Regions from separate parts of the Ureibacillus sp. FSL E2-3493 genome, predicted to be linked through region 2. Evidence: riboswitches for the same ligand, from Rfam matches in the RefSeq annotation. Region 2 holds a riboswitch; the other holds the start of a gene.
What was found. A riboswitch is a leader RNA that binds a small molecule or an ion and turns the genes downstream of it on or off. The one in region 2 is predicted to bind glycine.
Positions count from the first base shown of each region.

Region 1 (4,197 bases), 690 kb from region 2:
TTATATAAATGAAGGTGAAACTTCCTGTCCGAATGGAGCAGAAATCCAAATACAAAGCGATGGGAAAGTTGTAGTGAAAGGAGAATAGCGAATTGAATAAATGCTCTTGATGAAACATATGAAAAACGATCAAGGATTTAGTTTAATTGAAATGTTATTGGTCCTATTCATTGTAATTGTTGTAAGTTCTATTGTTTATAAAGTAACGTATACCATCTCAGAAAAACAGGCTGTTGAGCAATTTTTTAACCAAGTTCAGTTGGATATTCAACGGATGCAAGCCCTTGCGATAGAGGAAAAGAAAACAATCAATGTATTGTTTAGTGATAATAATACGTATAAAGCCTACTACAGCCTTGATGGTAAAAAAATTTTTGAGAGGTCCTTTCCATCAATTGTTCAATTAAACATATATAGTAATCTTAAAAATATAGTGATTTATCCTAATGGTGAAGTAGTGAATTTTGGCAAAATTATTTTTTATACCCCCTTTGGAGAAAGACAATTAATAGTAAATATACAAAAAGGACGGATGAGGATAGTTGATGCTAAATAATAAAGGAATATCCTTCGCTGAAACTTTACTAACTGCCGTCATTCTATTCATCCTTGCCGGTACTCTTATTCCTTTTACTTACCATTTAAAAGAAACTTTATATAACCAAAAATTAGAATTACACGCTTCTGAAACGGCATTGGAAGTGGCGAAAAGACTTCAAACGGAATCATTAAAAAGTGGCAAGAAAACAATTGAACAAATCGATTACCATTGGACATACGACGGTCAAAAAATTTGTGTAACATATCGTAATGGGGATGATGAAAAGATAAAATGTATCGGGCGAAAAGAAGAAATTTATTAAATAATAAAGGGTTTACTTTACTAGAAGCATTATTTCAATTTGTCGTGTTCATTTTATTAGCAGCTATCCTTATGATGGTTGTTTCATGGTTAAATCAAATGAATCAATCGTTATTAACCGATGATGATGTAACGTGGGAATTATTTGTCCAAGATGTTCAACAGTTATTTTCAAATGTAGATGAGATAACCGTTAAAGAGAAATCAGAGCAAATTGAAATTGCTTATGTAGATTCAGTAGATCGAAAGCAAATCGACCGATACGGTGATGTAATAAGACTAAAAACAAATGATAAAGGTTATGTACCGTTATTAATCGGTATTCAAAAGGTTCAGTTTAGACTTCAAGGAGATTTTTTGACAATATATGTTGAATTTCAGGATAGTGTAGTAAAGGAGAGAACCTTCTTTGTTCAAAAAAATTACCAATGACAGAGGTGGTACTTTCGCGTTAGCTATCATGTTACTTTTTGTCACTACTTCCTTTATAACTTATTATTGTATTTCATATGAATCACAAATAAAAACATATAATTCGTTGGAATTAGCCAATGTTCATGCTACGATAAACTTACTAGAGAAAATTGGTAGTAAGTAGTAGACAGATTTTTGGTTGTAAAGAAGGTGATAGCATGCGAAAAATATACTTAGTAGGCTTCATGGGATGTGGGAAAAGCGCTATCGGTCGAAGATTAAGCTATTTTTTAAGAATGCCGTATTATGACATGGATCATGAAATAGTTCGACAACAGGGGATGTCGATTCCAGAAATATTTGAAAAATATGGTGAGGTGCATTTTCGAGCGTTGGAAACCGAGTTCCTTCGTAATTTTCGAGATGAAGCATGTATTATATCGACAGGTGGAGGAGTTGCCATAAACGAGGAAAATCGGAAAATCATGCGCCATACAGGGCTCGTCTTTTTTTTAGATGCCACGTTTGAAGATATTTATATTCGAATTAAAAATGATAAAAATCGTCCAATTGTACAACGTTCCACAAAACAAGAGCTGGAACAGTTGTATCAGACGAGAAGAAAGTTTTATCGGGCGGCAGGTCATATTCGAGTCTTGACGGAAGGTCGTACCCTACGTCAAATTGTAGAGTATATTGCTTTTCAAGTGAATCGATTAAAAGGTGAACAATAAATTAGAATGTTTGTTGAATGTTCGTTTTTACATTAAATTTAAAAAAAGATTGCCATTCTATAGCGTTCAATGTTAGGATATAGCCAAGAGTTGTCATATTTGTACATTGAATAATGAAATATGGGCGGATGATTGTACGGGGAGAGAACGTGAATAGCGTCGCCGAAGGAGCAAGTAGTCACGGACTATGAATCTCTCAGGCAAAAAGACTCGTACAGGACGCATCTCTGGAGAGCGCTGTATATGTTCATTTTTGTTACAGCCACCAAAGGGGAAAGCCAAAGGAGAGTAGACTTGTCTATTACTGAATTTGGTGTAACTTTCAGGTGCAAGGACAGGGGATTCCTCAAATTGATGAGGGATTCGTCTGTCCTTTTTATGTTCAAAAACGTTGAAACTCTAAGGAGGATATGCAATGGGGAATGAATTAAAACGAACACCGTTATTCCATGAATATGCCAAATACGGTGGGAAAACAATTGATTTTGGCGGTTGGGAATTACCTGTACAATTTAATTCTATAAAGGAAGAGCATGATGCAGTCAGAAATCGCGCGGGCCTTTTCGATGTATCCCATATGGGTGAGATTTTAGTAGAAGGAAAAGATGCGCTCAAGTTTTTACAAAATCTATTAACAAATGATATTTCAAAAATTGCCATTGGTGGCGCCCAGTACAATGCGATGTGTTATGAAACTGGTGGAGTCGTTGACGATCTGCTTGTTTATCGATTGGAAGAAAACCGTTATTTATTATGTGTCAATGCAGCCAATATTGAAAAAGATTTTGAATGGATGCAACAACATGTCCATGGGGATGTAACGGTCATCAATCAATCTGATGACTACGCTCAAATTGCATTACAAGGTCCACTTGCCGAAGAAGTTCTTCAAACATTAACAGAAGTAGACTTAAAAGAGATTAAATATTTCAAATTCCAACAAGATGTCAATATTTCTGGAAATTTAGTATTAGTTTCTCGTACTGGTTACACAGGAGAGGACGGCTTTGAGATTTACGGTGAACCAACGGCGGTTATTAACCTTTGGAATGCAATTTTAGAAGCTGGAAAAGAAAAGGGTGTTGTTCCCGCTGGTTTAGGTGCCCGAGATACGTTACGTTTTGAGGCGTGCCTACCTTTATATGGTCAAGAACTTTCGAAAGACATTTCTCCTTTAGAAGCGGGAATTGGATTTGCAGTGAAACTTCAAAAGGAATCGGACTTTATCGGCAAAGAAGCGTTAGTTGCTCAAAAAGAAAACGGCTTATCACGAAAAATCATTGGCATTGAAATGATTGACAAAGGAATTCCTCGCCACGGTTATAAAGTGTTTAAAGATGGTGAAGAAATTGGCGAAGTCACAACAGGAACCCAGTCTCCTTTAACGAAACGAAATATCGGTTTAGTATTAATTGACTCAAAATTTGCTCAATTAGATACGGAATTGGAAATTGAAATTCGTAATAAACGATTACAAGCAAAAACGGTAGCAACACCTTTTTATAAACGTTCAAAATAAATCGAAAAGAGGGTTACTAATGAAACATCGTTATCTTCCTATGACGGAACAAGACAAAAAAGAAATGCTGGAGACGATTGGTGTCGAGAGTGTTGATGAATTATTTTCAGATATCCCTGAAAGCGTTCGTTTTAAAGGGTACTACAATATTAAAGAAGCGAAATCAGAATCTTCCTTATTAAAAGAATTAAAACAACTTGCTGCGAAAAATGAAGATACAGAGTCTAATGTCTCCTTTTTAGGGGCAGGGATTTACAATCACTACAAACCGGTGATTGTTGACCATGTTATTTCTCGTTCAGAGTTTTATACAGCTTATACACCTTATCAACCAGAAATTTCCCAAGGGGAGCTTCAAGCAATCTTTGAATTTCAAACGATGATTGCGGAGTTAACGGGAATGGATTTAGCCAATTCATCGATGTATGACGGGGGAACGTCTTTAGCGGAAGCAGGAATGCTGGCAGCTGGTCATACTCGACGAAAAAAATTACTTGTTTCCGATGCGATTCATCCTGAATACCGAGATGTTGTAGCAACTTATGCCTACGGTCAATCGATTGAAATTGTGACAGTTCCTACAAAAGACGGTGTGATGGATATGGATGCTTTAAAAACATTAATTGACGAAAATACTGCTGCTGTGATGGTTCAATATCCAAATTTCT
Region 1 covers NZ_JBBOPK010000001.1:1,997,182-2,001,378, reverse strand. Annotated here, with positions in the region: gene comGC (competence type IV pilus major pilin ComGC) at 1-88, shown strand, start outside; gene MHH69_RS10230 (prepilin-type N-terminal cleavage/methylation domain-containing protein) at 119-556, shown strand; gene MHH69_RS10225 (hypothetical protein) at 546-863, shown strand; gene comGF (competence type IV pilus minor pilin ComGF) at 833-1,294, shown strand; gene MHH69_RS10215 (shikimate kinase) at 1,495-2,010, shown strand; glycine riboswitch at 2,139-2,232, shown strand; gene gcvT (glycine cleavage system aminomethyltransferase GcvT) at 2,426-3,529, shown strand; gene gcvPA (aminomethyl-transferring glycine dehydrogenase subunit GcvPA) at 3,549-4,197, shown strand, end outside.
Region 1: another riboswitch for glycine. It lies ahead of gcvT (glycine cleavage system aminomethyltransferase GcvT); the one in region 2 lies ahead of MHH69_RS06680 (amino acid permease).

Region 2 (4,197 bases):
GTCGTTCAAACATACGAGCATATTTTACAGAATTAATTTTGTTTTCTGTAACACCATGACAGATGATAATCGTATTTTTTGTGTTAAGGGGTTGGAAGAAAATGCCCTTTATTGAATAGCCATTAGGAGAATCGATACTTAATTCATCCTTTGGACATTGATTGAACCATTTTTCATCAAAGCGTTGTGCTTTTAATTCACGATCATATATAAACGTTGCATCTTTATTTTTAATATACATCAATCGATTCGAAGCAACGAAGCCGAAGACGGTAGTTGCAGCAGAAAGAATAGTGGTGATAATACTTGAAACCCAAAAGAATTTTCGTTTCATTAAAAACACCTCGATTCATTAATAGTAGTATTATTCTTTCTTTTGTCGCTATTCACTGTTCTATTATGAATTGTAAATAAATTTATATTAGCTCTAACGATTGGATAGTATTCAATGTACGAAAAATATACTTATTACTATACTACGCAACAGTATTTGTTTGAGTTCGTGACAAATGGGAGAATGTTTTAGATGAAAGAGATTTTTTCAATTTCATGATAAACTAAAAAGGAAATACGAAATGGTAAGTAGGTGAATAGTATGGCGAAAAAGAAAAAACCATTCACTTCGGTAAAAACGTCCAAAAGTGAAGATACATTAACATTACAAGACCAACTAAACGGTGATGTATTAGCAAAATTAAAAGCTGCGAAGAAAAATTTAGTAGAAGAAGAGCAGGCGAAAGAAGAAGAGCGTCAAGCGCGGTTAGCCTTTGAAAGAAAGCAACGGGAGAAAAATATGTCTTTTGAAGAGCTACTTGAGAAATACGGCGATCAAGGATCGAAGTTTTAATCGATGTTGTCGTTCGAAAAGAAGGTATTTTCCATTCAAACTACATACTCAAAAGAAAAAAGTAGTATTAGGAAACATGAACTGAATCCCGAATAGTGGACACTTTAAAAAAAGTGGACCTATTCGGGGTTCAGTTCAACATAACTAATACTACTTTTTTCTATTTGTTCAATAATCCCTTGATTGTTTTTTCTTTCTAAAAGCATAAGAAATAAATAAAAGAATAAACCAAAGAGGTGTTAATAATAATGCCGTTCTCGTTTCTTCAGCCATGAACATTATAAGTAAAATACAAACAAAAAGCACCAATACTACATAGTTTATAAAGGGTGTAAAGGGCGCCTTAAAAGTAGACTTTCTATGTAAATCCCGTCGAGTTTTTTTATAACGTATATGGGATATTAAAATGATACTCCACACCCAAATAAAACAAATGGCACTAATTGTTGTGACGATACTAAAAGCAGCATCTGGAATGACATAACTTAATAATGCCCCAATGGATAAAACAACGGATGATATGAAAAGGGCATTTGCTGGTACAGCATGTTTATTTAAATTACTTAAATGTTTTGCACCTTGTTTATTTTTACTTAAGTTATACATAATACGGCTTGTTGAAAATAACCCACTATTACAAGCAGATGCGGCAGATGTTAAAACAACAAAATTAATAATGCCCGCTGCTATCGGAATACCGACTAAACTAAATACTTGTACAAAGGGACTGCTTTCTGCATTCAGTTCTGTCCAAGGATTAATACAAAGAATGACGAAAATAGCTCCAACATAAAAGAGCAAAATGCGTAATGGAATTTTATTTATTGCCGATGGAATATTCTTAACAGGATTAGAAGTTTCCGCTGCAGAAACACCTACTAATTCCACTCCTACAAAGGAGAATAGAACCATTTGAAAGGCAAGTAAAAATCCAGTAACGCCATTCGGGAATACTCCGCCATGTTCCCATAAGTTTGAGATTGAAACCGTACCACTATTTGTTTCAAAACCAGTGACAATCATTACCATACCGATAACGATTAAAGCAATAATTGTAACGACTTTAATTAAGGCAAACCAAAATTCTAATTCTCCAAATAGTTTAACAGTCAACAAATTAAATCCAAGTAATAATACGAGACATATAATAGCCGGAATCCATTGGGGTATATCGAACCAATATCGAACATAAACCCCTACGGCAATAATATCGGCCATTGCTGTCATAATCCAACAGAACCAATAAGTCCAACCTGTTATATAGCCAGCCCAAGGACCGATATAATCTACTGCAAAATCGTTAAAAGATTGATAGCCTTTATTTGATAATAATAGTTCTCCTAGAGCCCGCATAACGAAAAAGACGGCTGCTCCGATAATCATATAAACGAGCAGTATAGACGGACCTGCTTTTTCAATCGCCGCACCAGATCCTAAAAATAATCCAGTTCCAATCGTTCCTCCAATGGCGATTAATTGTACGTGCCGGTTTTTTAATTCTCGTTTTAATTCTTGTTGATTCATCCATATGCCCCCAACTATAGCGGCATTGCTCTTGTAATGAACTTTTTCTTAAGGACAGTTAAAAAGGAATATCCTTTTTAACTGAATCCCTCTATTCATTCAGAAACAAACAGTAACAAAGGGGAAAATAAAAATGAGATAGGATACCCTATCTCATTCGACATTTAAAAATAACAAAAGATAAAAGAATAAACTTTTTATTAAGAAAGAAGCCTTTCATGAATAAAAAAGTCAAAATTACCATCATAAATCGCTATTTCGCGATTATTTGTTACTTTTTCTGTCCTTTTGCCTGAGATTGTGAACCCTTCGGCGTCGCAAAGATGCGATCTCTCCAGAAATTGCTCCTGCTATAGTCATCCCATAGCAATCACCGCTATTTAATTTTGTAACAAAAGAACATCCATAAAAGGGTGGAGTTCAATTTTGTATACATTTAGTAATGTTATCAATGTTTATAAAAATATTCAATACGATTGAACAGTGAACTAATGAAAAATGATAAAAATTTGTTATTTTCTAGAATAGTTTTTCAAAAGAAAGTAAAAAGGGATCAAAGAGATATGATCATTCAACACTATTTCTCTGCTTTATTTTTTGATATAAGGCACTGAATAGCTTAAATAGAATGACAAAGGTGATGGCACCATATGTGTCTAAAAGAACGTCATCAAAAATCCCTGTTCTACCTTCTACAAATGTTTGACGATATTCATCCAATGAAGCAATGACAAATATCGATAACACGGCACAAATACCGGCTAGTTGAAATTGGAATTTTCGATATATCCGATAAATTAAAATGGCAATGATACCATAACCCGCAAAATGTAACCCTTTACGAATTAAAAATTCCACAAAATAATAATATCCACGGCTTTCAACGGAAATAGTTTGGTCCCAATAGGTTAGTTCCAATTTGCTTAATAAATTGTAAAACGGTTTGTTTTCTAATGTTTCTTGCAATGTAGGTACAATAGTTTGTTGTTCATAGGTCATACTCGAAATACAAAACAACATTATCAAAATACCGACAATTAAAAAAATATATTTCTTCATCGATGCTCCGTATAGACCTCTTTTTTCGTTAATTCAGAAACGATGGATAAATTTTGGATGGATTGGGCTTTCTCATAGGCTGCTATTGTATCAAGTAATTGCTTTTTAGAACTAGCTCCAAGCACTGTAGAAGCGATAACTGGATGACTAAGATTATAGGCTAATGCTAATGCATGGATGTCTTCATATTCCTTTTGAAGATTTGTTAACACTTCCATCAATTCATCCTTCGTATAAGATAGATAACCCTTTGATTTTTCTAATCTCGTTGGCCATTCTTTCGTAAGTAAACCTTTTGCAATGGAACCGCGGGTTACGACTGAAGCACCTGTTTTTGTAATCTCTTCAAACCATTCTTCAGGACGACGATCTAAAATACTATATTGCATCATGTTTGATATAGCATTGCTTTTTTGTAAAAACGGCTTGAATACATTAGGTCTAATAGAGGAAATACCATATTCTCGAATGTAACCTTCTTTTTTAAGTTTTTCAAAGGTTTCAATAATATCATCCCACGGATCATCAATTGTTCCGCCGTGTAATTGATAAATATCAATATAATCCGTTTTTAAGCGACGTAAACTATCTTTTACACCTTGTTCGATTATTGCAGGGGATGGATCCCAATGCCAACCTTCTTCCCCCTCATTCCATCGATTACCGACCTTTGTAGCAAGGATAATATCATGACGATGGGGTTTTAAAAGTTCCCCGATAATCTCTTCATTAACCCCTTTATCATACAGGTCAGCAGTATCAAAATA
Region 2 covers NZ_JBBOPK010000001.1:1,308,255-1,312,451, forward strand. Annotated here, with positions in the region: gene MHH69_RS06670 (alpha/beta hydrolase) at 1-334, opposite strand, end outside; gene MHH69_RS06675 (YqkE family protein) at 596-847, shown strand; gene MHH69_RS06680 (amino acid permease) at 1,016-2,371, opposite strand; glycine riboswitch at 2,642-2,719, opposite strand; gene MHH69_RS06685 (VanZ family protein) at 2,939-3,430, opposite strand; gene MHH69_RS06690 (aldo/keto reductase) at 3,427-4,197, opposite strand, start outside.